4 regions of the Limnohabitans sp. TS-CS-82 genome follow, and region 1 is predicted to be linked to each of the others. Evidence: riboswitches for the same ligand, from Rfam matches in the RefSeq annotation. Region 1 holds a riboswitch; each other region holds the start of a gene.

Region 1 (7,575 bases):
TTACTTTTACAAGTTAGGCGCCAGCAACCGCTCTAAATCTTTCACCGCCACACCTTGGCGTTGCGCCAAGTCGTGCACTTGGTCTTCACCAATGCGGCCCACGTTGAAGTAGGTTGCCTCGGGGTGGGCCAAGTAAAAACCACTCACGCTGGCTGCGGGTGTCATGGCCAAGCTGCTGGTCAGGCCCATGTCGATGTCGCCGCACTGCAGCAAAGCAAACATGTCTTGCTTCGCACTGTGGTCCGGGCACGCAGGGTAGCCAGGAGCGGGGCGAATGCCTTGGTATTTTTCTTTGATCAAGTCTTCGTTGCTCAGCGCTTCGTCTGCGGCATAGCCCCACAAGTCGGTGCGCACGCGGTGGTGCATGCACTCGGCAAAGGCTTCGGCCAAACGGTCGGCCAAGGCTTTGAACAAAATGGCGGAGTAGTCGTCGTGCGCTTCGATGAAACGCTTTTCTTGCTTTTCTGCGCCTAGGCCTGCGGTCACCGCAAACAATCCCACGTAGTCAGCGGCTTGGGTTTGGTCGGCCACAAAGTCGGCCAAGCAGCGGTTGGGGTTGCGCACATCATCGCGGGTGGGCTTTTCGGTTTGTTGGCGCAAGCCGTGCCATGTCATCACCTGTTGTTGGCGGGTTTCGTCGGCGTACAAAACAATGTCGTCACCCACGCGCTGCGCGGGGTACAAGCCCACCACCGCGTTGGCTGTGAGCCAGCGGTTGGCGATGATTTTTTTCAACATCGCTTGGCCGTCGGCATACACCTTCTTGGCTTCCACCCCCACGACGGCGTCTTCCAAGATGGCAGGGAATGGGCCCGCCAAATCCCAAGTTTGGAAGAAAGGCGCCCAGTCGATGTATTTCTCAAGCTCGGCGAGGTCGAAGTTTTTAAACACGCGACGGCCAATGAACTTGGGCTTGGCGGGTTTGTATTTCTCAAAGCTCACAGGCGTGGCATTGGCACGCGCTTGCGCCAAGGTGACCAGCGGCGTTTGCTTTTTGTTGGCGTGTTGCTCGCGCACATTGGCGTAGTCGGCGTTCAGCTCGGCAATGTATTTAGCGGCTTGGTCTGACAACAATCCTTGCGCCACGCTCACGCTGCGTGAGGCATCGGGCACGTACACCACAGGGCCGCTGTAGTTGGGGGCAATTTTCACGGCGGTGTGCACGCGGCTGCAGGTGGCGCCGCCAATCAGCAACGGCGTTTGGCGGTCACGGAAATACGGGTCTTTTTCCATCTCGCTGGCCACGTATTGCATTTCTTCTAGCGACGGGGTGATGAGGCCCGACAAGCCAATGATGTCTGCATTTTCTTCTTTGGCCTTGGCCAAAATTTCATGGCACGGCACCATCACGCCCATGTTCACCACTTCGTAGTTGTTGCACTGCAAGACCACGGTGACGATGTTTTTGCCAATGTCGTGCACGTCGCCCTTGACCGTGGCGATGACCATCTTGCCCTTGGCTTTGACGTCTTCTCCGGCGGCTTCTTGCGCCAGTTTTTCGGCTTCGATGTAGGGCAGCAAATGCGCCACGGCTTGCTTCATCACGCGGGCGCTTTTAACCACCTGCGGCAAGAACATCTTGCCTTGGCCAAACAAATCACCCACCACGTTCATGCCGTCCATCAACGGACCTTCAATCACGTGCAGCGGGCGGCCGCCTTTAGCCAAAATTTCGCGGTAGGCCTCTTCGGTGTCGTCGTTGATGAAGTCGGTGATGCCGTGCACCAGCGCGTGGCTCAGGCGGTGTGCCACCGTCACGGGCGCATCAGCAGTGCCGCGCCACGCCAATTTCTGGCTGTCGTCTTTGGCCGCGCCTTTGGCAGTTTCGGCCACTTCAATCAGGCGCTCACCTGGGGTCAGGTGCGCTTCGCCTTCTTTGTATTTGGGAATTCGGTTGAGCACCACGTCTTCCACGCGCTCGCGCAGAACGGGCTCGAGGTCGTCATACACGCCCACCATGCCCGCGTTGACGATGCCCATGTCCATGCCTGCTTTGATGGCGTGGTACAGAAACACGGTGTGAATGGCTTCGCGCACGGGGTCGTTGCCGCGGAATGAAAAGCTCACGTTCGACACGCCGCCGCTCACCTTTGCGCCGGGCAGGTTCTGTTTGATCCAACGCGTGGCTTCGATGAAGTCCACCGCGTAGTTGTCGTGCTCTTCAATGCCGGTGGCAATGGCGAAGATGTTGGGGTCGAAGATGATGTCTTCGGGTGGGAAGCCCACTTCGTCGACCAACACGCGGTAAGCGCGTTCGCAAATTTCAATCTTGCGTGCGTAGGTGTCGGCTTGGCCTTTCTCGTCAAACGCCATCACCACCGCAGCCGCGCCGTAGCGCTTGACCAAGGTGGCTTGACGCTTGAACTCGTCCAAGCCTTCTTTCATGCTGATCGAATTCACGATGCCCTTGCCTTGAATACAACGCAAGCCCGCTTCGATGACCGACCACTTGGACGAGTCCACCATCACCGGTACGCGCGCAATGTCGGGCTCGCCTGCCATCAGGTTGAGGAAACGCACCATGGCGGCTTGGCTGTCCAACATGGCTTCGTCCATGTTGACGTCAATCACCTGTGCGCCGTTTTCCACTTGCTGACGCGCCACGACCAAGGCTTGCTCGTACTCACCGTTCAAAATCATGCGCGCAAAGGCTTTGGAGCCAGTGACGTTGGTGCGCTCGCCAACGTTGACGAACAAACTGCCCTCGCCAATAGACACTGGCTCAAGGCCAGACAGCTTCATGGGGGGAACTGCAGTGGAATTCATGGGGGTACTCACCTGGGGGCTATCAATACAGGTGAGCGTCGTTGCAAAAGATTCGGCCCCAAGCCTGACTTCACGCGCGAGTCCTAGAGGACGGGTGAAGCTGCAACGCTCCTTGGGGATGGCTGTATTTTAACCGCTCACGCAGCAGGCGCTGGACCGAAGATTTTTTTGAAAACCTTGTGTTTTGCTTCTTGCCAAGTCTTGGTTGTATCACCATTGGCTTCAAGTGCTTCGTAAATGTCTCGAACCAACGCATCGTCTACAACCTTAGCCGTCTTGAGCTTGGCTAACAGCTCGTATCCGTGCCAAACCTTGATGTCTTTAAAGTCTTTGGCCAGCTCGTGCATGCCCAAATCATCTGTCACCACAACAGCAGGCCTGACCTGCCCAAACGCTAACAACCAACAATCGGCATAGCCTGGCGGTGATCGGCCAAACGACGTGAACCTGCTCACATCCATTTGCACCCAGCCCATCAGCACACTTCGCGCGGCCTCAATCTGAGCCTTTTCATCTTTGGTCAATCGCACCTGTTTGGCCAAACGCTCCTCGGCAAACTCTGGGCCATCAAACCACGGGTTTTTAAACTTGAGGTGCGCGCTGCGGTGCACCTCGTCCTCGGTCACTTTGTGAATGGCCAGCAAATATGGCACCTGCCCGAATTCAAGACCCACAAAAGGCCGCACTCGCTTGGCGAGTCGTAAATATGTGTTGGTATCGAGCAGTACCAGGGTTGTCAACGGCTCAACTCTCCATGCAGTGCTATCGCGTCTTGCATGGGTATGTCCATCACCTGCTGGATATAGCCGGGCCCTGTTTGCTTGCTTTTAATCATGCGTTGCAGCGATTCAAAGAACGAGCTTCTAAACACGTTCTTCACTGCTGCCACATAAGCACTGGGCTCGGCGGGTATGGGTGCAAACAATGATTCGCTCACAGTGCCGCCACGCTGCATGGAGCGTATCGCGTGAATTTGTGCATCTGTGTGTTTTAGCAACGTGAGCCCTTGCGATTTGGCGTAGCGATTGACTTCGGAAAACACACTGTAGAGAGAAATGCCATACGCCTGTGCTTGCGCCTCTAACAGTTTTTTCTCGGCTGTCTTGTTACCCGTGCTGGCCTCTTCATACGTTTTTTGCGCCACGGCTTTAGGGAACAGCAAAGCACCTGCAAACGCATCGGCAAAATCTTCACCCTCGTTCTTGCCTGCAAGCTCTGGCGTGTACACGTGCGCCAGTTCGTGCGCCATCCAAAACTTGAAGTCTTCTTGGTGTGTGTCTAAGTTGAGGAAGATGAAGGTCACCCGTTCTTGCGGCAGCAAGATGTGCAGCGCATTTTTGTGGTTTTGCTTTTGTCCCCACAACACTGGAGCCACAACTGCGCCGTTGTTGTCAAACTCACTCAGCAAATCTTTGTATGAAATTGCGGCTTGCTCGCCCAAGCCCAAACGATGGCGCACTTGGCTAGCCAATGTTTGTAGCTGCTCGTAATCGGTGCTGGGCTGTTGTAGCTGCAAGCGCAGTACGGGCAGCTCTGGCAAAAAAGGCACCAGTGCTTTTAGCAACTCGCCCATCACCATGGCTTTGCTGATGTGGCCATCGGTTGTTTTGGTACCTGCTTTTTTACGAAACGCCACCACTGGCTGGCCTGCGGCTTCGAGCTTGACCAAATCTGCAAATCCCATTTGCAAAGTGGTTGCGAGCTTGAGCAGTTTGTCGGGGCGCGGAAAGTCTGAACCCCTGAGCCAGTTGGTGACTGACTGCGCTGTCACGCCAAGGGCAGTGGCCAAATCTTTTTGCTTCCAGCCCCGTCGTTGCAACGCTTGCTTGATGTTTTCGCTGTGGATAACTTTTTGCATAGGGGCTGGATTATGCATCAAGCAGTCAAAAAATCAACTTTAATCAACTTTATGCGACTATTAGGGCTGGCCAAACAACTTACCTTGCCCTTCAGATTGCCGTTTCCCAAAGCGATGTCGTTTGCCTTGGGGAGTCTCTTGCCCAGGTCCACCATCTGATTTCGACAGCACTGTAGTTACTGAATAGCCTGTAATAACAGCTTCACCAATTTCATCCACTTTGCGGTGAATATTCAGTACGCACTCAATAGTGCTCCCGTGCTGAAAGCTCACTTTTCCTGTCAAAACATCCGACTTGAATACTTCATCCCCCATAGCAAAGGTGATGCGTTCGCCGAGGTACGCGCCCTTCCATTGGTAATTGCCTTCTTTCAATACCGGCGCAATGATTTCTAGCTGTGCAGGGTCAACCACCTCCACGGGCAACTTGTCTGTCAGCAGCACAAACTTCGGAAATGCGCTCCTTTCAACCCGGTGTTCGATTAAGGGATGATCTGCGCCATCGGGTATTTCGCCCAAACTCATGGCAGTGACCTTGTCATATCCCAAAAGTTGCCGATAAAAATTGGACCGACGAGTCATTACTTTCACATCGCCATCTATCAAACTCGCGGCATCACCAGCAGTGCCATTTTTGATATCACCATTACCAATTTCGTGCTTTAGCTTTTGTATGGACAGCCTTTTTTCTTCAATGGTCAGCTTCTGAACTTCTTTGTTCAAAGCATCCATTTCCGAATCAGACACGGGAACTCTTGAAAACACCAATGCGATGACCGCAACTATCAGAGACAACTGATTTCCGTTATTTCCGAGGACGCGCCAAACCTCCCGCAGCCCACCCTCACGAAGTGCGGCAGACTCCAGCTCAACATTCACACCGAAAAGCTGCGCAATTTGTGCAAATGCTGCCAGTGCTTCAGACTCACATTTGTTACGCACCAATGCATTCATTGCATGAGATTCGTCACGCAAAAAATAATGCAATTCGAGCCTTGCCATTGCCATTGTCTTCTCCCTTTTTCTTATCTTTGAGTGTGGTTTTATGAAGCCATCAAAGTGTTGGTTAGCTGAATCTGCGCAATCTGGACAGATTCAAGACGTTCGCGCAGATCGGCGCAAAGGCCTCGGAGTTCGTTGACGCGGGTGACGATGCGAGATTGTTCTTTCAACGGCGGCAATGGAAAGACGCAATGCTTCAGCTCAGTCATATTGATAGATGCGAGGTTCGTCGTTTGCTTGGCAGATGCAGCGAAGTAGCTTCTTGCAACGTCGGAGTTCAAATAAAGCTCCGCCCACTCTGGGCACCATTCGGCAGTGAGCCCTCTGGCTTTGAAAACATGGTTTTGATGCAAGCAAGTTGATAGTTCATCGCGCCAAATTGCAGTGCGACCAACCTTGTCCCAATCACCCCCTTCTGTGATCAACAAATCACCTGCGCAGACTTGAAAGCGTGGCAGCTCCGCCTCGTCAATCAAAACGTCCTTCATTAACTGCAGGTTTAAAAACCATCGCTGCACATTCGCAACGCGCAAATACGGAAACAACAGCGGCTTTGAAAGAGGAGTCTTTCTACCCAAAGTCACACCACTGGAGATCTGTGCCAAATCTCCAAACCTTGCAAGCTCCCACCCGTACGGCAACTCAAACGGTTTTTCTTGGTCGGTGATGGGTGGCAGGGGTTTGTCGCGTTTGATCTTGCCTTGGGCGATGAGGTGGTCTTTTTCGGTGCGGATTTTTTGCAGGAGGACGCTGGCGGGTTCGTCGGTGGGGTCTTGGGGGACGAGGAGGCCGCGCACTGCGAGTTGGAGGATGGTTTGTTCGAGGGCGTCTACGGCTTCGGGGCGGTCGAGCAGCAGGTCGAAGTGGGTGGCGATGCGTTGCCAGTTATCCGCCAGTTCCTCGGGCGTTTCGCTTTGGGTGAGCGTGCCCAGCAGGGTGCCCACGAGTTGGGCGTGTTGTTGCGTTTCGAGCTGGCCGCTGACTTCGAGTGCGTCGCAAAGTTGCATCAGTTCTTCGACGCGGGTGACGATGCGGGATTGTTCGGCCAGCGGAGGAATCGCAATTACAGGCTCTGTGATGTCCCCTAGCTTCAAATATGGAATCGCGGAACCACGATTATTTTTAGTGATGATGCTAATGTTTTGGCTTAGCAAAAAATAAAGATACTGCAGGTCCCAAAGTATGGGCTCAATGACGTATGTCCGCTGATACGCATCAAATTTCCCTTCATACCTTTTTAAGTTGAAGTCACCATTGCCGGCCAAAAGCACTGCTTTGCAATCGAAAGAATATGAATCGATTTCTAATGGAGTTACCGAACAAGTAAAAAAAGGGTATCGGCCACCTTGAACAGCTGCGTTCGCATCTAATTTTCCAGTGCTAACGTTAACGACAGTTCCAAGGCGCGCTAGGGTCCAACTATTCGGTATGTGCGCTGTGCTTTCGCTTTCAAGGATTTCAGCCCACGGCTTGTCCCGTTTGATCTTGCCTTCCGCAATCAGTCGGTCTTTCTCAGTCCTGATCTTCTTGAGCAGTTCACTCGCCGGTTCATCGCTCGGTTCTTGCGGCACCAGCTTGCCTTGCACGGCCAGCGTCAAGATGAGTTCGCGCAGGCGGGTCACGCCGCCGGGGGCTTGGGCGATCAAGTCGAAGTGCCGCACCAGCGGCGGCTGCAAATTCACCAAGTATTTGGCGCTGGGCTCTTGCACCGTCAGCACTGCGCTCACGCTGGGGCTCCCAGCGATTGGGCGAGGATGCTTTTGAGTTGGTCGCGCAGGCTTTGCGCCTCAGTTTGCAGGCGGGCGTAGTCAGCCAGTAGTTGCTCGGGGTCGTGGTTCACCACTTCGGCGGCGTGGGGGTTCTTTTGGTCGAGGTTGTAGTTGGCGGCTTTGATCTGGTCGATGCTCACCTTCCATGCACGTTCGTTTTCCACACGGGCGGCAAAACCA
Region 2 (7,575 bases), on a different contig from region 1:
GCACACCATCGTGCGCCTGCCCAACGGCGTGTTTGCGCCCTACACCGGCATCAAAACCAACCTGCTGTTCTTCACCAAAGGCAAACCTACCGAACACGTTTGGTACTACGAACACCCCTACCCAGTGGGCGTGAAAAACTACAACAAAACCAAGCCCATCCGCATCGAAGAATTCGATGCCGAAAAAGCCTGGTGGGGCAACGAGGACGACGGGTTTGCCGCCCGCGTGGAAAACGAACGCGCTTGGCGGGTGAGCATTGAGCAAATCAAAGCCGCCAACTACAACCTCGACCAAAAGAACCCGCACGCCGCCGAAGTGGTGAGCCACGACCCCGAGCAACTGCTGGCCGACTACGCCCGCTTGCAAACCGAGGCGCAAAGCCTGCGCGACCAACTCAAAAGCATCCTTGCCCAATCGCTGGGAGCCCCAGCGTGAGCGCAGAGCTGACGGCGCAAGAGCCCAGCGCCAAATACCTGGTGAATTTGCAGCCGCCGCTGGTGCGGCATTTCGACCTGATCGCGCATGCCCCCGGCGGCGTGGCCCGCCTGCGCGAACTCATCTTGACGCTGGCCGTGCAAGGCAAGTTGGTGCCGCAAGACCCGAGCGATGAACCGGCGAGTGAACTTCTACGGCGTGTTGCTACCTGCGTGAGCGAACGACCTGCTAAAACGTCCAAAGCGCCAATGGTCAGCGGAGAAACTTCCGCATCTTATGCACTTCCTGACGGATGGGCTTGGTGCCGACTCGGCGCAGTCGTTGAAAACATGGGGTCCGGTTGGAGTCCAGCCTGCGATGAAGGTGAACGGTCTGATCCGATGAGGTGGGCGGTCTTGCGTACAACTGCAGTCCAAGTTAACGAATACCGCGCTCGCGAACACAAAGCCCTTCCGACCAAGCTGTCACCTAGGCCAGAAATCGAAGTCAAAGACGGTGACATTCTGATCACGCGTGCGGGACCAATGAACCGCGTCGGAATTTCCTGCTGGGTCAATGACACGCCACCGCGTTTAATGCTCTCGGACAAGATTGTTCGCTTCCACTCCATCGCAGATGAAATGCTTCCAGCCTTCATCGTTTTAGCTTTGAATGCTGGTTGGACAAAAGACCAGATCGAAGAGGCAAAAACAGGGATGGCAGCAAGTCAGGTGAATATCTCGCAAACAGACCTTCGTGCTCTTTGGCTTCCGGTATGTAGCAAAGCCGAACAATCCCGCATCGTCACCCGCGTCGAAGAACTGATGCAAATCTGCGACGCCCTCGAAGTCAGCGGCCAGCTCGAAGCGCAGCAACACGCCCAACTCGTCAGCACCCTGTTGGGCACGCTCACCCAAAGCGAAATGCCCGAGGCACTGGCCGACAACTGGCAACGCATCGCCACCCACTTCGACCTGCTGCTCGACCGCCCCAAAGCAGTAGACGCCCTCGAACAAACCATCCTCCAACTGGCGGTCCGCGGCCTCCTCGTCCCCCAAGACCCCACCGACGAACCCGCCAGCGTCCTCCTGCAAAAAATCCGCACCGAAAAAGACCACCTCATTTCCCAAGGCAAGATCAAACGCGACAAACCCCTTCTACCCATCACTGACGAAGAAAAACCGTTCGAGTTGCCGCAGGGGTGGGAGTGGGTTCGTTTTCCTGATGTGTGTTCAATTTCTGGTGGCGCAACTCCGAGCAAAGCGGTGCCGCAAAACTGGGAGGGGACTATTCCTTGGGTCAGCCCAAAAGATATGAAAGTGCCATTCATTGCCGATGCGCAAGATCACGTGTCGGATGCTGCAGTCAATGGAAGTCTTTCGCTCATTCCTTCAGGTAGTTTGTTGATGGTCGTCAGAGGAATGATCCTCGCGCACTCCTTCCCCGTAGCAGATACCTTGACACCAGTCACGATCAATCAGGATATGAAAGCGCTGACCCCTTTTGAGCCAAAGCTTCTGTCTTTTCTTGCATTGCTATGTCGTGGCATGAAGCCGGAGATTCTGGCCCTGATTGATCGATCCACCCACGGCACTTGCAAGTTGGAATCATCCAAAATATTTGGCTTGCTGATTCCCCTTCCTCCCTTGGTCGAACAATCCCGCATCGTCACCCGTGTCAACGAACTCCGCAATCTTTGCGCTGATTTGCGCCAACGCCTAGCAGCCGGGCAAACCGTGCAGTCGCATTTGGCCGATGCCTTGGTGACGGGTTAAGGCGAGCAATCAAGCCATGGCCTCACGCAACGGAAAACCTTGGTTGAGTGTGGACGACCAACTCGTTCAGTTGGTGGATCGGGGCATGGCCATCAGCGACCCAGCCAAAGCCCGCGATTACTTGGAACGCATTGGTTATTACCGGCTCAGTGGTTATTGGTATGACATGCGGGTGCGCGATGTGCCGTTTTCTCCCTTGGACCCCAAGACAGGCAGCAAGCCCAAAAAGGTGGTGATTGAGCGCCCCGTGTTGGATGCTTTTAAACCCGGTACGCGCTTTCAGGATGCGGTGGACTTGTATGTTTTCGACAAGAAGCTGCGCTTGCTGACGATGGACGCGCTGGAGCGCATCGAGATTGCTTTGCGGGTGGACTTGTCGCATTGCTTAGGCAAGGTGGACCGCTTTGCGTACATGAACCCAGCGATTTTTCACAACACCTTTGCCAGCGATGTCAGCCTGGATTCGGGTTTGACCAAGCACCACGAATGGTTGGTCAAGCACGCGAAGTTGATCAATCGGTCTCGCGAAGAATTCATCAAACACAACAAACAAAAATACGGCTTGCCTTTGCCCATTTGGGTGGCTTGTGAGGTGTGGGACTTCGGCTGCATGTCGACCTTGTTTGCTGGCTTGACCACCGAGATGCAAGACAACATTGCAGCCGCCTATGGCGTGAGTGATGGTCGTGTGTTTGCCAGTTGGTTGCGCAGCTTGAACTATTTGCGCAATGTGTGTGCGCACCACAGCCGCTTATGGAACCGTAACGTGGTGGATCAGCCCAAATTGCCTGTCGTGGGCGAGGTGCCAGCGCTGGATGGTTTTCAGGGCAACCCGAACGCCAGCTTGCGTGCCCGCCCGTTTGTGTTGCTTTGCATTTGCCAACATTTGATGACGGTGATCAACCCATCGTCAGGCTGGGGGCAGCGTTTGGTGAGCTTGCTGCAACAAGATTTCCCGGACTTGCGTCACGTAGGACTGACGCTGCACGGCATGGGCGTCGATGCCTCGTGGGAACAGCGAGTTTGGTGAACGGCCAAAGAAAAACCCCCAAGCAGCTTGACGCCGAAGCGCTTTGCCGAAGGGGGCCGTGTTGGGAACAGTCTACCAAACTCACCCAGGATTTTTTAAAACCCGTTCTCTAAAACCTTTAAATTTGTTATCTGTGTCGCTGGATAACAACTCGCGCACGGGCTAAATACGCATAAGAATCAAAGAGTTATAGGCCTGCTTGTTATCTGTCGAGCCGGTAGAGAGCAGAGCCACAACATGTTTATAGCATCCACAAACTCATTCGCTGCCGGCATTCAGCGTTAGGTAAACGAGAACCCGCATCCATCATGCTTTGCAAGCCTTTGGCGGCTTCTTTAGTTTTGATGGTTTGGTGAGCAACCAATTGATCCAAAAGCCAAAGCGCACCGTGCACTTGAAGGCCATCAGTTTTGGCTTGCTTGCGCAAGCGCCCATCACCTGTGAGCAATGGGTGTTTGGTTTGGTGGGCCAGTTGGTAGCAAGACACATCAGCCAATGAGCTGTTGTTGTGGGCTTGCATCAGGCCAAACAGTGCAGCGGTGGCTGCCGCATCTAAGGTTTCAACGACCAAGCCCCGTGCAAGCAGGTGCTGGGTGTCAAAGTCTTTCAGTTCATCCAATACAAAGTCGGTGCAGCACAGTTTGAAGGGCAGGCTAAACAGCGCATCCAGCAACCCCGCATTGCGAAAGTCAATCCAGATGTTGGTGTCGCTGATGTAGACCTGCTGTGTCATGCGAGTGCGGGCAACCTATCAAGTTTGGGGTCTAGCTCGTCAAGGCTGCACTGCAAAAATTCGGCAGCGCGAGAGGGAGTAAAGAGTTCTTCAGCCAAGCCGCGATAGACCAAAGATTCAAACCGACGTGGGTGTTCGCAGGCCAACATTTCGGGTTCATCTTTGCGCCAACCCTTGCGGCTGAACTCAATCATGGCGCTCATGTAGCCCGAATCAGTTAGAAGCTTGAGGTCTTTGAGGCGGCGCAGCGCTACCTGCATAGACACACCGTAACGGCGTTTGGCGTTGAGCAATTCGGCCATGAAAACGCGTGAGCGTTGGTGGTTGCCAAAGTCTTGCAACACACGGTCTTTGGGGTACAAAAACGCACCTGCAAATCGGTGGCAGCAGTTTTCTTTGTCTTTTTCGTGCATGTTGTCGGGCAGCTTCATCACCCAGTGGCCCAGCTCGTGGGCGGCAGTAAAGCGCATGCGCTCGCCTGGGCGCTCGCAATTAAGCGCAATCAGCACATGCTGGTTGTCATGGGTGGCAGCGCATGCGCCGTCAAAGTCATCGGGGCCATTGAGCAGCGCCACTTTGATGCCGTGCCCTTCTAGCAACTCAGTCAAGTGCGCAATAGCGTCGCCGCCAATTTGCAATTGTTCACGCAGTTGCTGTGCAGCAGCCTCGGCTTGCGCAAAGTCGTGCACCTCTAATGATTGAGGCGGCAACGCCTGAATAGCTGCATCAGTTGCATCAAAGCACCGTTCTAGGGCTTCGTACCGTTCAAGATGGTCGCGCATTTGTTCAGTTACTTGGCTTTGGCGCGACTGAGGCATTTTGGCGAGCTTGCGAAACTCTAAAGGGGCAAGCTCGATGGCGTCAGAACGGAAGAAATACTCGGGCTTAACTTGAAGCGACTTGGCCAACTGCAAGATGCGCGCAGAGTTGGGCATGGCTTTGCCTTGCTCAAACTTGCCTAACGCTTGCTTGCTTATGTCGCCGAGACTCTGCGCGAGGGCCTCCAGACTAAGACCCCGAAGTACTCGCGCACGGCGGATTCGATCGTGAATCATCGTGTGCTCCTTGGTTGACAAAAATTAGATTGTATTTATTTTTGTCAACCAATCAATTGCCAAGGGTTTTTAGAATATCGAGCATTGGCTGGGGGTGGGTTTAGAGACGGTTAAAATCTAACCTTCCCCAAGGAGCGTTGCAGCTTCACCCGTCCTTTCAGGACTCGCGCGTGAAGTCAGGCTTGGGGCCGAATCTTTAGCAACGACGCTCACCTGACAATTTGCACCCAGGTGAGTACCCCATGAATTCCACTGCAGTTCCCCCCATGAAGCTGTCTGGCCTTGAGCCAGTCTCTATTGGCGAGGGCAGTTTGTTCGTCAACGTTGGCGAGCGCACCAACGTCACTGGCTCTAAGGCCTTTGCGCGCATGATTTTGAACGGCGAGTACGAGCAAGCTTTGGCTGTGGCGCGTCAGCAGGTGGAGAACGGCGCACAGGTGATTGACGTCAACATGGACGAAGCCATGTTGGACAGCCAAGCCGCCATGGTGCGCTTCCTTAATTTGATGGCGGGCGAGCCCGACATTGCGCGTGTGCCGGTGATGGTGGACTCATCCAAGTGGTCAGTCATTGAGGCGGGTTTGCGTTGCATTCAAGGCAAAGGCATCGTCAACTCGATCAGCATGAAAGAGGGCTTGGACGAATTCAAGCGTCAAGCCACGCTGGTCAAGCGCTATGGCGCGGCGGCGGTGGTGATGGCGTTTGACGAAAAGGGCCAGGCCGACACATACGCCCGCAAGATTGAAATTTGCGAACGCGCTTACCGCGTGTTGGTCGACGAAGTGGACTTCCCTGCTGAGGACATCATCTTCGATCCCAACATCTTCGCCATTGCCACCGGCATTGAAGAGCACGACAACTACGCGGTGGACTTCATCAACGCGACGCGCTGGATCAAGCAAAACCTGCCCGGCGCAAAAGTGAGCGGCGGCGTGTCTAACGTGTCATTTAGCTTCCGCGGCAACGATCCCGTGCGCGAAGCCATTCACACCGTGTTTCTGTACCACGCCATCCAAGCAGGCATGGATATGGGCATCGTCAACGCGGGCATGGTCGGCGTGTACGACGACCTCGAACCCACGCTGCGCGAGCGTGTGGAAGACGTGGTGTTGAATCGCACACCCCAGTACAAAGAAGGCGAAGCGCACCTGACGCCAGGCGAGCGCCTGATTGAAGTGGCCGAAACCGCCAAGGGCGCAGCCAAAGACGACAGCCAAAAGCTGGCTTGGCGTGGCACGCCCGATGCGCCCGTCACCGTGGCGCATCGCCTGAGCCACGCGTTGGTGCACGGCATCACCGACTTCATCACCGACGACACGGAAGAGGCCTACCGCGACATCTTGGCCAAGGGCGGTCGCCCGCTGCACGTCATCGAAGGTCCGTTGATGGACGGCATGAACGTGGTGGGTGATTTGTTTGGCCAAGGCAAGATGTTTTTGCCGCAGGTGGTCAAGTCAGCCCGCGTGATGAAGCAAGCGGTGGCGCACTTGGTGCCCTACATCGAAGAAGAAAAACGCTTGCAAGCCGAAGCGGGCCAAGACGTCAAAGCCAAGGGCAAGATGGTCATCGCGACGGTCAAGGGCGACGTGCACGACATTGGCAAAAACATCGTCACCGTGGTCTTGCAGTGCAACAACTACGAAGTGGTGAACATGGGCGTGATGGTGCCGTGCCACGAAATTTTGGCCAAGGCCAAAGAAGAGGGCGCAGACATCATCGGCTTGTCGGGCCTCATCACACCGTCGCTGGAAGAAATGCAATACGTGGCCAGTGAGATGGAGAAAGACCCGTATTTCCGCAACCGTCAAATGCCGTTGCTGATTGGTGGCGCGACCTGCAGTCGTGTGCATACCGCCGTGAAGATTGCCCCCAACTACAGCGGCCCCGTGGTCTACGTGCCCGACGCCTCACGCAGCGTGAGCGTGGCGCAAGGTTTGTTGTCAGACCAAGCCGCCAAATACATTGCCGAGCTGAACGCCGACTACGCCAAGGTGCGCGAGCAGCACGCCAACAAGAAGCAAACACCGTTGGTCACGCTGGCCCAAGCACGCGCCAACGCCACACCTGTGAGCTTTGGCAACTACAAACCCGCCAAGCCAAAGTTCATTGGCCGCCGCGTGTTCAAAAACTTTGACCTCGCCGAGCTTGAGAAATACATCGACTGGGCACCGTTCTTCCAGACCTGGGATTTAGCGGGCCCATTCCCTGCCATCTTGGAAGACGCCGTCGTGGGGGTGGAAGCCAAGAAGGTGTATGCCGATGGTCAAGCGATGCTGAAAAAAATCATCGCCAACCGCTGGCTCACCGCCAACGCCGTCGTGGGCTTGTACCCCGCACAGCGCGTGGGTGACGACATTGTTTTGTACGCCGACGAAACCCGCCAACAAACAGTGATGACATGGCACGGCTTGCGCCAACAAACCGAAAAGCCCTCCCGTGATGAGGTGCGCAACCCCAACCGTTGCTTGGCCGACTTTGTGGCCGACCAAACCCAAGCCGCCGACTACGTGGGCCTCTTTGCCGTGACCGCAGGCCTAGGCGCAGAGAAGCAAGAAAAGCGTTTCATA
Region 3 (7,575 bases), on a different contig from region 1:
ACGCCCGACCACGGCCAGCGTGGTGGTGAGTTTTGATGAGCGCTAAGTTATCGCGTTGATCGCCCATGAAAAATGCCCTGCATTGCAGGGCATTTTTGTGAAAGCCTTGATACTTCGTGAGGTGCTTAGAAGCGGTAGCCCACGCCCACACCCACGATCACGGGGTCGAGTTTCAAGACGCCACCATTGGCACCATTGCTGGCATACACATTGGTTTTGATGTGCACTTTTTTCACATCCAAGTTAAAAGAAATTTGCTTGGTCAATGGAATGTCCACGCCCGCTTGGAACGCCGTGCCCCAAGTGTCGTTGTCCAAGGTATGGCCAGTCGTCAAGTTCACGTTGGTGATCTTTGTGTAGTTCAAACCTGCGCCCACGTAAGGCTTGTAACCCTTCAAATCGGTGAAGTGGTATTGCAAGGTCAAGGTGGGGGGCAAGTGGTTAAAGATACCAATCGCAGCACCGCCCGCAGACACGACTTGCTTTTGTGGCACCGCCAAAACCAACTCAGCAGCCACGTTTTTGTTGAAGAAATAGCTCACGTCTAATTCAGGAATGGTCTTGTCGTTGACACTCAAAGCGAGGTCAGGATTGGTGGCGCCTTTGTTGGCCATGTCCAAATGAGCGGCACGCACACGCACCAACCAAGGCGATTCTTGTGCGGCGACTTGACCGGCGACCAACATGCCAACAGCGGCGGCGATGATTATTTTTTTCATGATTTTTCTTTCTTAGACTCCGGGCTATTCCCGTGAGATCTATTTCAAATCAAGAAAGATCTGCCGCCATTGATGCGCATCAAAGCCGCACGCTGCGGCATTTGACCCAGGTCAAACAAACGCAGCCTAAGCGATCAAACCTAGGTTTTCACAAATGGACAAGGTCGCTGCGCTTTGGTTCATGCTGTAGAAATGCAAACCCGGTGCGCCAGCGCTGCGCAGCTGATCGCACAAGTCGGTCACTACCTCTAAACCAAAGGCTTTGATGGAGGCCATGTCGTCACCGTAGCCTTGCAAACGCAAGCGAATCCAACGTGGAATCTCTGCGCCACAGGCATCGGAGAAACGCAACAGTTGCGACGAACTGGTAATGGGCATGATGCCCGGCACGATGGGAATCTCAACGCCGAGTTTTTGCACATCGTCCACGAAACGGAAATACGCATCACTGTTGTAAAAGTATTGCGTGATGGCCGAGTCCGCGCCGGCCTTGACCTTGGTCGCAAAGGCTTGCAAGTCGGTTTCTGCCGATTTGGCTTGTGGATGAATCTCGGGGTAGGCCGCGACTTCGATGCCGAAATCGTCGCCCGTCTCAGCGCGGATGAAGGCCACCAAATCGCTGGCGTATTGAAACTCACCGCCCGCGCCATAGCCGCTGGGCAAATCACCACGCAAAGCCACCAAGCGCTTCACGCCCATGGCTTTGAATTCAGCCAACTGCTGACGCACGCTGTCGCGCGTGGCGCCAATGCACGAGAAGTGCGAGGCCGCCGCCATGCCTTCGCTCAAGATTTCTTTCAAGGTCAAAAGCGTACCGGCCTGCGTCGATCCGCCCGCACCGTAGGTGACCGAGCAAAACTGGGGCTTGAGGGGGTACAGCGCTTGGCGCACAGTGCGCAACTTGTCGGCCCCCTCTGGCGTTTTGGGTGGAAAAAACTCAATGCTCAAACTGTTGTTGACGATCATCTCTATCTCTCTTCTTGGCGCGTCAGGCGCGACGGGCACCGATCCAAAACTCTTGGTTGCCATCACCACCGGCAATGGCGCTGGGCCAATAGCCCAACACCTCTAAATTCAAACTCGCACAGGCTTCACGCAATCGCGCCTCCACCTGCACATAGCTGGCGGGGTCTTTGACCAAGCCACCTTTGCCAATGTCGCTGGGCTGCAATTCAAATTGCGGCTTCACCAACATCAGCAGCGCGCCGCCCTGTTTCAACAAAGGCAACAACGCGGGTAATACAAGGGTGAGCGAGATGAAAGACAAATCACCCACAACCAAATCAAAACCATCACGCGCATCAGGCACGCGCACATCGTCCGCTTCTAGCTCGCGGGCGTTGATACGCTCCACACACACCACACGCGCATCGTCACGCAAACGCGGATGCAATTGGCCGTGCCCCACATCGAGCCCCACAACTTGCGCAGCGCCTTGCTGCAACAAGCAGTCAGTAAAGCCACCTGTGCTTTGCCCCACATCGAGGCAACGCAAACCTTGGACGGTCAGGCCACTGCTGAGCAGCGCACCTTCCAGCTTCAAACCGCCGCGAGACACATAGCGCGCCTCTGCGTTGTCCAGCAAGCGCAGCTCGCTGGGCAATGGCAACTCGTCACCGTTTTTGGTCACGCGTTGCCACGGCTTGGTGCCCAAGCGCCACTCGACGCCCGAGGCAATGAGCCGCTGCGCTTGTGAGCGCGAAGCGGCCAAGCCACGGTCGACGAGAAGTTGGTCTGCGCGCATGGACAAAAGCCAAAGGGCTTAGTAGCGGTAGGTGTTGGCTTTATAAGGGCCGTTCTTAGACACGCCGATGTAGGCGGCTTGCTCGTCGCTCAGTTCCGTCAACATTGCGCCAACTTTCTTGAGGTGCAAACGCGCCACTTTTTCGTCGAGGTGCTTAGGCAACACATACACCTTGCCTGCTTCGTATTGGTCTTGCTTGGTGAACAACTCGATCTGAGCGATCGTTTGGTTCGCAAAGCTGGAGCTCATCACAAAGCTGGGGTGGCCGGTGGCGCAACCCAGGTTCACCAGGCGGCCTTTGGCCAGCAGGGTGATCTTTTTGCCATCAGGGAAGATGACGTGGTCGACTTGCGGCTTGATCTCGTCCCACTGCAGCTTTTCGAGCGAAGCGACGTCGATCTCGTTGTCGAAGTGACCGATGTTGCAAACGATGGCTTCGTCTTTCATGGCGGCCATGTGCTCGTAGCGGATCACGTTTTTGTTACCGGTGGCCGACACGAAAATGTCGCACTTGTCAGCAGCGTATTCCATGGTGACCACTTTGTAGCCTTCCATTGCAGCTTGCAGGGCGTTGATCGGGTCGATCTCGGTCACCCACACTTGGGCGCTCAAAGCGCGCAAGGCTTGGGCAGAGCCCTTGCCCACGTCGCCGTAACCGGCCACGCACGCCACTTTGCCAGCGATCATCACGTCCGTCGCGCGCTTGATGGAGTCCACCAACGATTCGCGGCAGCCGTACAGGTTGTCAAACTTGCTCTTGGTGACAGAGTCGTTCACGTTGATGGCGCGGAACATCAAACTGCCTTTGGCGGCCATTTCGTTCAAGCGCAACACGCCGGTGGTGGTCTCTTCGGTCACGCCGATGATGTGCGCACCTTTGCGGCTGTACCAAGTGGGGTCAACAGCCAATTTGGCTTTGATGGCGTTGAACAAACAAGTTTCTTCTTCGCTGGTGGGGTTGGCGATCAACGAAGCGTCGGTTTCAGCGCGCTTGCCCAAGTGCATCAACAACGTGGCATCGCCGCCATCGTCCAAGATCATGTTGGGGCCTTCGCCTTGGGTGCCTGCTGCACCGAATTCAAAAATGCGGTGGGTGTAGTCCCAGTACTCGGCCAAGGTTTCGCCTTTGGTGGCGAACACGGGCGTGCCCGCTTCTGCGATGGCAGCAGCAGCATGGTCTTGGGTGGAGAAGATGTTGCAAGAAGCCCAACGCACGTCAGCGCCCAAAGACTTCAAGGTTTCGATCAACACAGCCGTTTGGATGGTCATGTGCAAAGAGCCGGTCACGCGAGCGCCCTTCAAAGGTTGCGCTTTGGCGAACTCTTCGCGGATGGCCATCAAACCGGGCATTTCGGTTTCGGCGATTTTGATTTCTTTGCGGCCCCAAGCGGCCAGCGACATGTCGGCCACGATGTAATCGGTGGCGGGGTTGGTTTTGAGAACAGCGTTCATTGGTGAGACTCCAAAGGTGGGCAAAGCCACTGGCAACGCGCGGTAAGCGTGGGAGTCCGAAACCGAAATTTCCGCAGGACTCACCTCACGTTGACAGTGGGTGAGCGCGGTTGGAAACGTGAGGCCCAATGCCGCAAAAAGCAGCGAATCGACCTGTGTGTCCGAGCCTCACCTGTGAACCCTCAGAAATGACGGGTACAGGCTGCAGCGCTCCTCGGATGGGCATTATTTTAACCCGCGATGCACACGCCCCTTGAAATTAAATCTAAAGGTTTAACATTGGGCATGAACGTTCATCGCCACATCCACATTTTTATCAAACGGCAACTCGCCTCGCACCTACGTCAAAGTGCGAACGTGTACTTTGTCTGGTTTTCTGTGTCCGCCATGGCTGGCTTGCTGGGTCTCACCCCGTGGTTGTATTGGCTTGGCCATACGACGAGCGCCAGCTCTTGCGCCTTGGCTGCGGCTTGCGTGCTCGTCGGCATGCTGGTGTGGCGCTATGGTGGCGGCGTGAAGTGGGGCGGCGTGATCTATCAAATCACGCTCATGACGCTGGTGCTCTTCAATGCATCCATCACGGGAGGCGTCGCCTCCCCCGTGTTGACGTGGTTGGCCATCATTCCCCTGCTGCCTTTGTTCATGGGCTCACGCGTTGGTGGCCTGTTGGCCATGCTGGCGTCTATGGCCAGCGTGATGGGTCTGTATATTTTGCAAACCCGAGGCATGCTGCCTCAACTTGAACACCCATTTGTATTGCAATCGTTGGGCGACGGCGCTCCGCTTGCCGACAACGCCTGGCAATCCCTGTCGTTTGCGGCGGGCATGTTCATACTCATGCTGCTGGCCCAACTGGCCTTGGTGCAAATTTATGACACGGCCAACGAGCAGCACCTGCGCCGCCTGCGTCAAACCAATACACGGCTCGAAAGCCTGTCTAAAAACCTCAAAGTGGCCAGCGCGCACAAAGACCAATTTTTAGCGATGGTGAGCCACGAAATGCGAACCCCTTTGAATGCCGTCATGGGTTACTTGGGGCTGCTGTCTTCCGACGCGAACCTGCCCGAACCGGCAGATCAATACGTCAAAGGTGCGCGCAACTCAGCCGCACATTTGGTCACGGTGATCAACGATTTGTTGGACTTTTCGCAAATCCAGCAAGGCAAATTGGTGCTGAACTTGCAGCCCGTCAATCTGCGCGAGATGCTGAGCAGCACCCACCAAACCCTGTCACCACGGGCGGATCAACTGGGTGTGGCATATCCGCTAGACATTGACCCCAACGTCCCCGAATGGGCGCTGGTCGATGCGCATCGAATGGCTCAAATCATCTTGAACCTGCTCGGCAATGCTTTGAAATTCACCTCTCAAGGCCAAGTGCGTATGCACATCCGTTTTGAAGCGATGCCGAACACGCCCAAACACGGCAACATCACGATACGCGTTGAAGACACGGGCACAGGCATGCCTGAGTCGGCCCTCGAAAACATCTTCAAACCCTTTGTGCAACTCAAGATCAGCGACAACGACTTGAAAGCGGGCAACGCCTTGCATGGCAACGGGTTGGGGCTGGCCATCACACGCAGCTTGGTGCAAAGCCACAAAGGCAGCGTCAGCGTGGAAAGCACGCTCGGTATGGGCAGTGCCTTTACCGTCAAACTGCCCATCGACGTGGCCGAGCCGCCCATGGCACGTCGCCCCACAGACCCCAGCAGCGCCAACCCGATTGAACTCGACATTTTGGTGGTCGACGACCACGTCACCAACCGATTGGTCGCAACCGCCAGCATCAAACGCGGCTTGCCCAACGCCCTCATCGAGCACGCGATCAACGGCAGCGATGCCTTGAACAAAATGCGCGAACACCGCTACGACCTCGTGCTGATGGACTTGATCATGCCGGACATTTCGGGCACCGAAGTCGTTCGCCGCATTCGTGACGATCTGGACCACCCTTACCGCGACGTGCCCGTCATCGCCCTCACCGCCAATGTGGCGGAAGATGCCGTCAAAGAATGCATGGCCCTCGGTTTTCGCGAAGTCCTGCCCAAGCCCTTTGACCGCGACATCTTGGTGCAAGCCATCTTGACGCATGCCCAACCTCAAAGCGCGCAGCCCCGAGCGCTATGATTCTGCCCTTTGACATGACGTGCTTACACGCACCGCCCCATGAGCTCCTTTCTGAACGAAGTGCGCCGTCGCCGCACCTTTGCCATCATTTCTCACCCTGACGCGGGTAAAACCACGCTGACCGAAAAGCTGTTGCTGTTCTCGGGTGCGATTCAAATTGCCGGTGCTGTGAAAGGCCGCAAAGCCAGCCGCCACGCCACCTCGGACTGGATGGAGATTGAGAAGCAACGCGGCATCTCGGTGGCCTCGTCGGTCATGCAAATGCTGTACCGCGACCACGTCATCAACCTGCTCGACACCCCCGGCCACAAAGACTTCTCGGAAGACACCTACCGCGTGCTCACCGCCGTGGACTCGGCCCTGATGGTGATTGACGCGGCCAACGGTGTGGAAGCCCAAACCCGCCGCTTGATTGAGGTCTGCCGTCAGCGTGACACGCCCATCATCACCTTCGTCAACAAGATGGACCGCGAAGTGCGCGACCCGCTCGACATCCTCGACGAAGTCGAACGCGAACTCGGCATGCCCTGCGTGCCCATGACATGGCCTGTGGGCCAAGGCAAGTTGTTCGGCGGCATCATCAACTTGCGCACGCAAGCCATGACCGTGTTTGACTCCGGCTCTGAGCGCTTGCCGCAAGACTTTGAAACACACCCACTCACCGAGCAAGCCAAGCTGGCTGAGCGTTTTGGATTGGAATGGGCCGCCGCCATGGAAAGCATGGAGCTGGCCACCGGCGCATCGCCCAAGTTCGACAAAGAAGCCTTCTTGGCCGGCAAGCAAACCCCCGTGTTCTTTGGCTCAGGCGTGAACAACTTCGGTGTGATGGAAGTGCTCGACGCTTTGGTCGACCTCGCGCCTTCGCCCCGCCCTCGTCTGAGCCATCTTGTCGTCAACAAGCAAGCCATTGAAAAAACCATTCAACCCGAAGACGAAGGTTTTGCCGGTGTGGTGTTCAAGGTGCAAGCCAACATGGACGCCAACCACCGCGACCGAATTGCCTTTGTCCGCGTGGCCTCAGGCAAGTTCACCCCAGGCATGAAGCTCAAGGTGCAACGCACTGCCAAAGAGCTGCGCCCCACCAGCGTGGTGACCTTCATGTCGCAACGCCGCGAAGCGGTGGAAGAGGCCTATGCGGGCGACATCATCGGCTTCACCACCCACGGCGGCGTGCAGCTGGGCGACACCATCACCGACGGGCAAGCCTTGCAATTCACAGGCTTGCCGTTCTTCGCGCCCGAATTGTTCATGACGGTGATTTTGAAAAACCCATTGCGCACCAAGCAGCTACAACAAGGCTTAGACCAGTTGGGTGAAGAAGGCGCCATTCAGGTGTTCAAACCCGAGGCAGGCGGCGCGATGCTGCTGGGCGCTGTGGGTCAGTTGCAGTTTGAAGTGGTGCAACACCGCTTGAAAGCCGAATACGACTGCGATGTGAAGCTAGAGAGCTGCCAGTACACCGGCGCGCGTTGGATCACGGCAGACACGCCTGCTGAGCTGCGCGAATTCACCTACGCGTATCCGCAGCGT
Region 4 (7,575 bases), 220 kb from region 1:
ACTGACCCACGGCGCCCAGCAGCATCGCGCCGCCTGCTTCGGGCTTGAACACCTGAATCGCGCCTTCTTCACCCAACTGGTCCAAGCCCTGTTGCAGTTGCTTGGTGCGCAATGGGTTTTTCAAAATCACCGTCATGAACAACTCAGGTGCGAAGAAAGGCAAGCCTGTGAATTGCAAAGCGGGTCCGTCCGTGATGGTGTCACCCAGTTGCACACCACCGTGGGTGGTGAAGCCGATGATGTCACCGGCATACGCTTCTTCCACCGCTTCGCGGCGTTGCGACATGAAGGTCACCACGCTGGTGGGGCGCAGTTCTTTGGCGGTGCGCTGCACCTTGAGTTTCATGCCGGGGGTGAACTTGCCTGAGGCCACGCGCACAAAGGCAATGCGGTCGCGGTGGTTGGCGTCCATGTTGGCTTGCACCTTGAACACCACGCCTGCAAAACCTTCGTCTTCAGGTTGGATGGTTTTCTCCACTGCTTGCTTGTTCACAACAAGATGGCTCAAGCGAGGGCGAGGTGATGGTGCTAGGTCGACCAAGGCGTCAAGCACTTCCATCACACCAAAGTTGTTCACGCCCGAGCCAAAGAACACGGGGGTTTGTTTGCCCGCCAAGAAGGCTTCTTTGTCGAACTTGGGCGATGCGCCGGTGGCCAGTTCCATGCTTTCCATGGCGGCGGCCCATTCCAATCCAAAACGCTCAGCCAGCTTGGCTTGCTCGGTGAGTGGGTGTGTTTCAAAGTCTTGCGGCAAGCGCTCAGAGCCTGAATCAAACACGGTCATGGCTTGGGTGCGCAAGTTGATGATGCCGCCGAACAACTTGCCTTGGCCCACAGGCCATGTCATGGGCACGCAGGGCATGCCGAGTTCGCGCTCCACTTCGTCGAGGATGTCGAGTGGGTCGCGCACTTCGCGGTCCATCTTGTTCACAAACGTGATGATGGGCGTGTCACGCTGACGGCACACCTCAATCAAGCGGCGGGTTTGCGCTTCCACACCGTTGGCGGCATCAATCACCATCAGTGCCGAGTCCACGGCAGTCAGCACGCGGTAGGTGTCTTCCGAGAAGTCTTTGTGGCCGGGGGTGTCGAGCAGGTTGATGACGTGGTCGCGATAGAGCATCTGCATCACAGAAGAGGCCACCGAAATACCGCGTTGCTTTTCAATCTCCATCCAGTCCGACGTGGCGTGGCGGCTGGCTTTGCGGCCTTTGACGGCGCCCGCGATTTGAATCGCGCCCGAGAACAGCAACAGCTTTTCGGTCAGCGTGGTTTTACCCGCGTCAGGGTGAGAAATGATGGCAAAGGTGCGGCGGCGGCGCACTTCGTTCAGGAAAGAGCTCATGGGGTCACTATAAAAAGGGAGTGCCTAAAAACGGCAAATCAAGGCGGGAATCATAGCGCTGGGGCCGTGGCGAAGCAGGGGTTTTAGAAGTTCGTTTAAAATCATGACTATCCGAGGAGCGCTGCAGCCTGTCGGCCCGCAAGGGTCAAATTCACAGGTGAGGCTCGGACTGCCAACCGCGCTCACCCACTAGTCGATGTGAGGTGAGCTCCTCGAAGATTCCTTCGGACTCCCAGATGATGCTGACCGCGCGTCGCTAGTGGCTCTGCCAACTTTTGGAGTCTCTCAAATGAACGCTGTTCTTAAAACCAACGCCGCCGCTGATTACATCGTGGCCGATATGTCTTTGGCCGCTTGGGGCCGCAAAGAAATCAAAGTCGCCGAAACCGAAATGCCCGGTTTGATGGCCATTCGCGAAGAGTTCGCCAAAGCGCAGCCTTTGAAAGGCGCTCGCGTGACTGGTTCTTTGCACATGACCATCCAAACGGCTGTGTTGATCGAAACCTTGAAGTCTTTGGGCGCTGACGTGCGTTGGGCCTCTTGCAACATCTTCTCTACCCAAGACCACGCCGCTGCTGCCATCGCAGAAGCTGGCATTCCTGTGTTCGCCACCAAAGGCGAAACATTGGCTGAGTACTGGGATTACACCCACCGCATTTTTGAATTCGGCGCCAAAGGCACAGAAGGCGAAGGCCCCAACATGATCTTGGACGACGGCGGTGATGCCACGTTGTTGATGCACTTGGGCAAGCGCGCTGAAACCGACGCTTCGTTGATTGCCAACCCCACCAGCGAAGAAGAAACTTGTTTGTTCAACGCCATCAAAGCCAAATTGGCAGTAGACCCTACTTGGTACAGCCGCAAAGGTGCGCACATCATCGGCGTGACCGAAGAGACCACGACAGGCGTGTTGCGCCTGAACGAAATGGCCGCCAAGGGCACCCTGATGTTCCGCGCCATCAACGTGAACGATTCTGTGACCAAGAGCAAGTTTGACAACTTGTACGGCTGCCGCGAGTCTTTGGTGGACTCCATCAAGCGCGCCACCGACGTGATGATCGCTGGCAAAGTGGCTTGCGTGGCCGGTTACGGCGACGTGGGTAAAGGTTCTGCACAAGCCTTGCGCGCTTTGAGCGCCCAAGTGTGGGTGACCGAGATCGACCCGATCAACGCCTTGCAAGCTGCCATGGAAGGCTACAAAGTGGTCACCATGGAATATGCCGCTGACAAGTGCGACATCTTCGTGTCTGCCACCGGCAACAAGAACGTGATCCGCTACGAGCACATGGCCGCCATGAAAGACGAAGCCATCGTTTGCAACATCGGTCACTTCGACAACGAAATCGATGTGGCTTCATTGGAAAAGTGCAAGTGGGACGAGATCAAGCCTCAAGTCGACCACGTCATCTTCCCTGATGGCAAGAAGATCACCTTGTTGGCCAAAGGCCGTTTGGTGAACTTGGGTTGCGCCACTGGCCACCCTAGCTTTGTGATGAGCTCTAGCTTTGCAAACCAAACGATCGCTCAGATCGAGCTGTTCACCAAGCAAGACCAATACGAAGCAGGCAAGGTTTATGTGTTGCCTAAGCACCTCGACGAAAAAGTGGCGCGTTTGCACCTCAAGAAAGTCGGCGCCATGCTGACCGAGTTGAGCGACGAGCAAGCGGCTTACATCGGCGTGTCTAAGAACGGCCCTTACAAAGCCAACACTTACCGCTACTAAGCACTCGCATTTCATTGATGCGAGCCGACCAGCTACTCCTCGAACGTGGTTTAGCCGCTTCGCGCTCTCAAGCGCAGCGGCTGATTGCTGCGGGCGTGGAGTGGCGGTTGGGCACCAAGCCGTGGCAACGCGTGACCAAGAATGGGGACGAGTTGCCACTGCCTTGTGAAGTGCGTTTGCTAGATACCGCTGAGGCACGTTATGTGTCTCGCGGCGGTTTGAAGCTAGAAGGTGCGCTGCACAGCAGCGGCCTAACGGCTCAAGGTTTGCGTTGCCTCGATGTGGGGCAGAGCACCGGCGGCTTCACCGATTGCCTGCTGCAGCAAGGCGCTGCGCAAGTGGTGGGTTTGGATGTGGGGCATGGCCAGTTGCATCCACGTTTGCGCGACGATGCGCGTGTGGTGTGTGTCGAGCGCGTTAACGCCCGTGAGTTAGAAGTGAATGATGCGCGTGTACCCGATGTGGCCCTAGGATTTGATTTGGTGGTGGGTGATTTGTCTTTCATTTCGCTCACCCTTGTATTACCCGCGTTGCTGCCTTTGTTGAAAAAGGGTGGGGCGCTGCTGATGTTGGTCAAGCCGCAATTTGAATTGCAGCCCAGCGACATTGGCAAAGGCGGCTTGGTCAAAGACGAAGCCAGCTATGTGCAAGTGGAAGCGCGATTGCGCGAGGCTTGTGCAGCATCGAATTTAGATGTGTTGGGCTATTGGCCCAGCGCCATTGCCGGCGGCGATGGCAACAAAGAATTTTGGATTGGTGCGCGTCGTGCATGACGCGCCAACATGTGAGACAGATATGAACGCGAACAACAGCTTGAGCATTGAATTTTTCCCTCCCAAAACGCCAGAGGGTGCAGAGAAGTTGCGCGCGGTGCGTCAGGCGTTGTACCCACTCAAGCCTCAGTTTTGTTCAGTCACTTATGGCGCGGGCGGCTCGACCCAAGCCGGCACGATCTCAACCTTGAAAGAGATTTTGAGCGAAGGCATGGCCGCAGCTTCGCACTTCTCGTGCATTGGGGCCACGCGCGACAGCGTGCGCCAACAACTGGCCGAGTTCAAAGCCATGGGCGTGAAGCGTTTGGTGGCTTTGCGTGGCGATTTGCCCAGCGGCTACGGCGCGGGTGGTGAGTTTCAATACGCCAGCGATTTGGTGGCCTTCATTCGCGCTGAGACAGGTGATGACTTCAGCATTGAAGTGGCCGCCTACCCTGAGATTCACCCACAAGCCAAATCGGCCGAGGCAGATTTACAAGCTTTTGCCACCAAGGTGAAGGCGGGCGCGGACTCGGCCATCACGCAATACTTTTATAACAGCGATGCGTATTTCCGTTTTGTGGAAGATGCCGACAAGTTGGGCGTGCACATTCCTATCGTGCCGGGCATCATGCCCATCAGCAGCTCGTCTCAACTGCTGCGCTTCTCTGATGCGTGTGGCGCAGAAATCCCACGTTGGATCCGTTTGCGCTTGCAAGGTTACGGCGACGACATTGCGTCTATCAAAGCTTTTGGCTTGGAAGTCGTCACAGATTTGTGTGACCAGTTGCGTGCAGGCGGTGCGCCTGGGCTGCATTTCTACAGCATGAACCAAAGTGCAACGACTTTGGCCATTTGCAAAAATTTGGGTTTGAGCGCTTAACAAGCCCCAAGCCCCAAACGACAAGGCCTCGCATCGCGAGGCCTTTTTCATGTTCGCGAGGTTGGCCGCTTAGCCACCCGACTCCACAGCCCAGCCACGACCTGGGCCGCGTGCCAAGGTTTCTTCGATGACAGGCAATGCTTCGTTCAACAAAGGCTTGAGCGCGAAAGGTGGGTTGACGATGAACATGCCGCTGGCACTCAAGCCCGTGTCGTTGCCGCCGGTTTGGCGGCCAATCGCCAAGGTGGCGTGTAGCCATGGCTTTTTGACTTGGCTGCACAGGCCTTTGAGCTTGCGCGGCAAGTCGTGCGCTTCAGGGCGCGGCACGATGGGGTACCACACGATGTAGGTGCCGGTTGCAAAACGCTTCAAGCTGTCTTGAATGCAATCGAGCACGCGGTAGTAGTCGTTTTTGATTTCGTAGCTAGGGTCAATCAGCACGCAGGTGCGGCGTGAGCCAGCGCTTGAAACAGGCGGTGGCAACAAGGCCTTGAGCGACTCAAAACCATCTGCACGCATGACGCTGACGGTGCGACCTGCTTCTAGCTGCTGCACGTTGCCCACCAGCGATTTGTGGTCGGTGGGGTGCAATTCAAACAGCTTCAGGCGGTCACGCGCTTCGTGGCGCAACAGCTTGTGAATGATGAACGGCGAGCCAGGGTAAATCTTGCTGCTGCCTTTGGCGTTGAAGCCGGCCACCATTTCAAGATAGTCGGTCAAGGCGGCGGGGCCTTTGAGGTTGAGCAGCTTCAGCACGCCTTCGGCGGCTTCGCCGCTTTTCTCGGCATAGTCGCCGTCTAGGCGGTACAGGCCAGCGCCTGCGTGCGTGTCCACAAACTGAATGCCTGCGTCTTTTTGCATCAAATGCTTCAAAGTGGCAATCAAAGTGAGGTGTTTGAGGACGTCGGCGTGGTTTCCGGCGTGAAAAGCGTGGCGATAACTGAACATGGGCCGGATGGTAACCCGCCAAACCGCCTTGTTTTGGCCAGATTTGCGCTAAGCACTTGATTTTGCTTATAATCTTTGGCTCTGCAGCGTTTGAGTGGTCCCGCGGCAGAGGCTTCGAAAGAAGCACTTCCCACCTAAGAGGTTCTCAACAGAAGAACGCCGACCGTGGAAAAGGACCCTACAAACCAACTCTCCTTTTAGGATTTAACTATGTCTACATTCAGCGCAAAACCCGCTGACGTGGTGCATGAGTGGTTTGTGATTGACGCCACCGATAAGGTGCTCGGACGAGTAGCCAGCGAAGTTGCTCTCCGTTTACGCGGCAAACACAAAGCCATTTACACACCCCACGTCGATACAGGTGACTTCATCGTCATCATCAACGCATCCAAACTCAAGGTCACTGGTACCAAGTCTTTGGATAAGGTGTACTACCGTCACTCTGGTTATCCAGGCGGTATCACAGCTACAAACTTCCGTGACATGCAAGCCAAGCACCCTGGCCGCGCATTCGAGAAGGCCGTCAAAGGCATGTTGCCTAAAGGCCCACTCGGCTACGCCATGATCAAAAAGCTCAAGGTGTATGGCGGTGCTGAGCACCCACACACCGCACAACAGCCTAAAGTGCTGGACATCTAAGGAGCTGAAATGATTGGTGAATGGAACAACGGCACCGGCCGTCGCAAATCAAGCGTCGCTCGCGTGTTTCTGAAAAAAGGCTCCGGCAAAATCACGATCAACGGTAAAGACATCGCCGCATATTTCGGCCGTCAAACCTCGATCATGATCTCGAAGCAACCCTTGATGCTGACCAACAACGGCGAAGCGTTTGACATTCAAGTCAACGTGCACGGCGGTGGTGAGTCTGGCCAAGCTGGTGCAGTGCGTCACGGTATTACCCGCGCTTTGATTGACTACGACGCAGCTTTGAAGCCCGTCCTGTCACAAGCCGGTTACGTGACTCGCGATGCTCGTGAAGTCGAACGTAAAAAGGTTGGCTTGCACTCTGCTCGCCGCCGCAAGCAGTTCAGCAAGCGTTAATCCGCTTCCTGTTTTGCCAAAAGCCGCATGGGTTCGCCCTTGCGGCTTTTTTGTTGTCCGCACGAATGCCCACATCGGTAATAGCGTTTCTAAGCCGCGTGCAGTGCTATATCCGAGTAAAGCGATATACTTTTAAGCATTGATTCAGGAGTCCTCACATGAGCGCAGTTGCCGAAAACGTCCAAACAGAAATGCCATCCCCATTCGTCTTCACCGACAGCGCGGCTGCCAAAGTGGCTGACCTGATTGCAGAAGAGGGCAACCCTGAGTTGAAGTTGCGCGTGTTCGTGCAAGGTGGTGGCTGCTCAGGCTTTCAATACGGTTTCACATTCGATGAAATCGTGAACGAAGACGACACCACGATCAACAAAAACGGCGTGTCTTTGCTGGTTGATGCGATGAGCTACCAATACTTGGTGGGCGCAGAGATTGACTACAAAGAAGACTTGCAGGGCGCTCAGTTCGTCATCAAGAACCCGAACGCGACATCCACTTGCGGCTGCGGTTCGTCGTTCTCAGCTTGATCGACCGACGCTTAAAGCTCAGGCTTTAAAAATTCCACCCAGTATGCGGGCGCCTTGAGCGCCCGTTACTTTTGGTAGGTTGCCCGGCAGGCCCAGTACGGTTTGGCGAGCCAGCCAGGCAAAGGCGGCTGCTTCGACTTGCAAAGGCGGCATGCCGCGTTCAGCGGATGACAACACGCGCACCTTGGGTAAGCCCGCCTGCAAGCGTTGCATCAGCAACCCATTCAATGCGCCACCACCACACACGATGAGCTCAGATGCATCTGCTGAATGGCGCAACACATCGTTCACGCAGGCACGTGCAGTGAATTCGGTGAGGGTGGCTTGCACATCTGCTGCATTTGCATCTGCGTAGCCGC

Evidence for each region. A riboswitch is a leader RNA that binds a small molecule or an ion and turns the genes downstream of it on or off. The one in region 1 is predicted to bind S-adenosylhomocysteine.
Region 2: another riboswitch for S-adenosylhomocysteine. It lies ahead of metH (methionine synthase); the one in region 1 lies ahead of metH (methionine synthase).
Region 3: another riboswitch for S-adenosylhomocysteine. It lies ahead of ahcY (adenosylhomocysteinase); the one in region 1 lies ahead of metH (methionine synthase).
Region 4: another riboswitch for S-adenosylhomocysteine. It lies ahead of ahcY (adenosylhomocysteinase); the one in region 1 lies ahead of metH (methionine synthase).

The regions. Positions count from the first base shown of each region.
Region 1 covers NZ_PTQX01000001.1:670,586-678,160, forward strand. The annotation lists gene metH (methionine synthase) at 7-2,742, opposite strand; S-adenosyl-L-homocysteine riboswitch at 2,793-2,886, opposite strand; gene C5F52_RS03335 (hypothetical protein) at 2,904-3,506, opposite strand; gene C5F52_RS03340 (XRE family transcriptional regulator) at 3,503-4,624, opposite strand; gene C5F52_RS03345 (hypothetical protein) at 4,685-5,632, opposite strand; gene C5F52_RS03350 (restriction endonuclease subunit S) at 5,668-7,353, opposite strand; gene C5F52_RS03355 (class I SAM-dependent DNA methyltransferase) at 7,350-7,575, opposite strand, start outside.
Region 2 covers NZ_PTQX01000003.1:7,643-15,217, reverse strand. The annotation lists gene C5F52_RS08235 (class I SAM-dependent DNA methyltransferase) at 1-436, shown strand, start outside; gene C5F52_RS08230 (restriction endonuclease subunit S) at 433-2,190, shown strand; gene C5F52_RS08225 (Abi family protein) at 2,207-3,220, shown strand; gene C5F52_RS08220 (nucleotide-binding protein) at 3,462-3,953, opposite strand; gene C5F52_RS08215 (helix-turn-helix domain-containing protein) at 3,950-5,008, opposite strand; S-adenosyl-L-homocysteine riboswitch at 5,132-5,226, shown strand; gene metH (methionine synthase) at 5,275-7,575, shown strand, end outside.
Region 3 covers NZ_PTQX01000008.1:203,585-211,159, forward strand. The annotation lists gene paaE (1,2-phenylacetyl-CoA epoxidase subunit PaaE) at 1-46, shown strand, start outside; gene C5F52_RS16945 (OmpW family protein) at 126-719, opposite strand; gene metF (methylenetetrahydrofolate reductase [NAD(P)H]) at 846-1,685, opposite strand; gene C5F52_RS16955 (TlyA family RNA methyltransferase) at 1,708-2,463, opposite strand; gene ahcY (adenosylhomocysteinase) at 2,482-3,915, opposite strand; S-adenosyl-L-homocysteine riboswitch at 4,011-4,137, opposite strand; gene C5F52_RS16965 (ATP-binding protein) at 4,201-6,045, shown strand; gene C5F52_RS16970 (peptide chain release factor 3) at 6,085-7,575, shown strand, end outside.
Region 4 covers NZ_PTQX01000001.1:888,887-896,461, reverse strand. The annotation lists gene C5F52_RS04365 (peptide chain release factor 3) at 1-1,345, opposite strand, end outside; S-adenosyl-L-homocysteine riboswitch at 1,453-1,536, shown strand; gene ahcY (adenosylhomocysteinase) at 1,635-3,068, shown strand; gene C5F52_RS04355 (TlyA family RNA methyltransferase) at 3,086-3,841, shown strand; gene metF (methylenetetrahydrofolate reductase [NAD(P)H]) at 3,864-4,703, shown strand; gene C5F52_RS04345 (23S rRNA (adenine(2030)-N(6))-methyltransferase RlmJ) at 4,773-5,651, opposite strand; gene rplM (50S ribosomal protein L13) at 5,862-6,290, shown strand; gene rpsI (30S ribosomal protein S9) at 6,300-6,692, shown strand; gene erpA (iron-sulfur cluster insertion protein ErpA) at 6,851-7,216, shown strand; gene C5F52_RS04325 (anhydro-N-acetylmuramic acid kinase) at 7,235-7,575, opposite strand, start outside.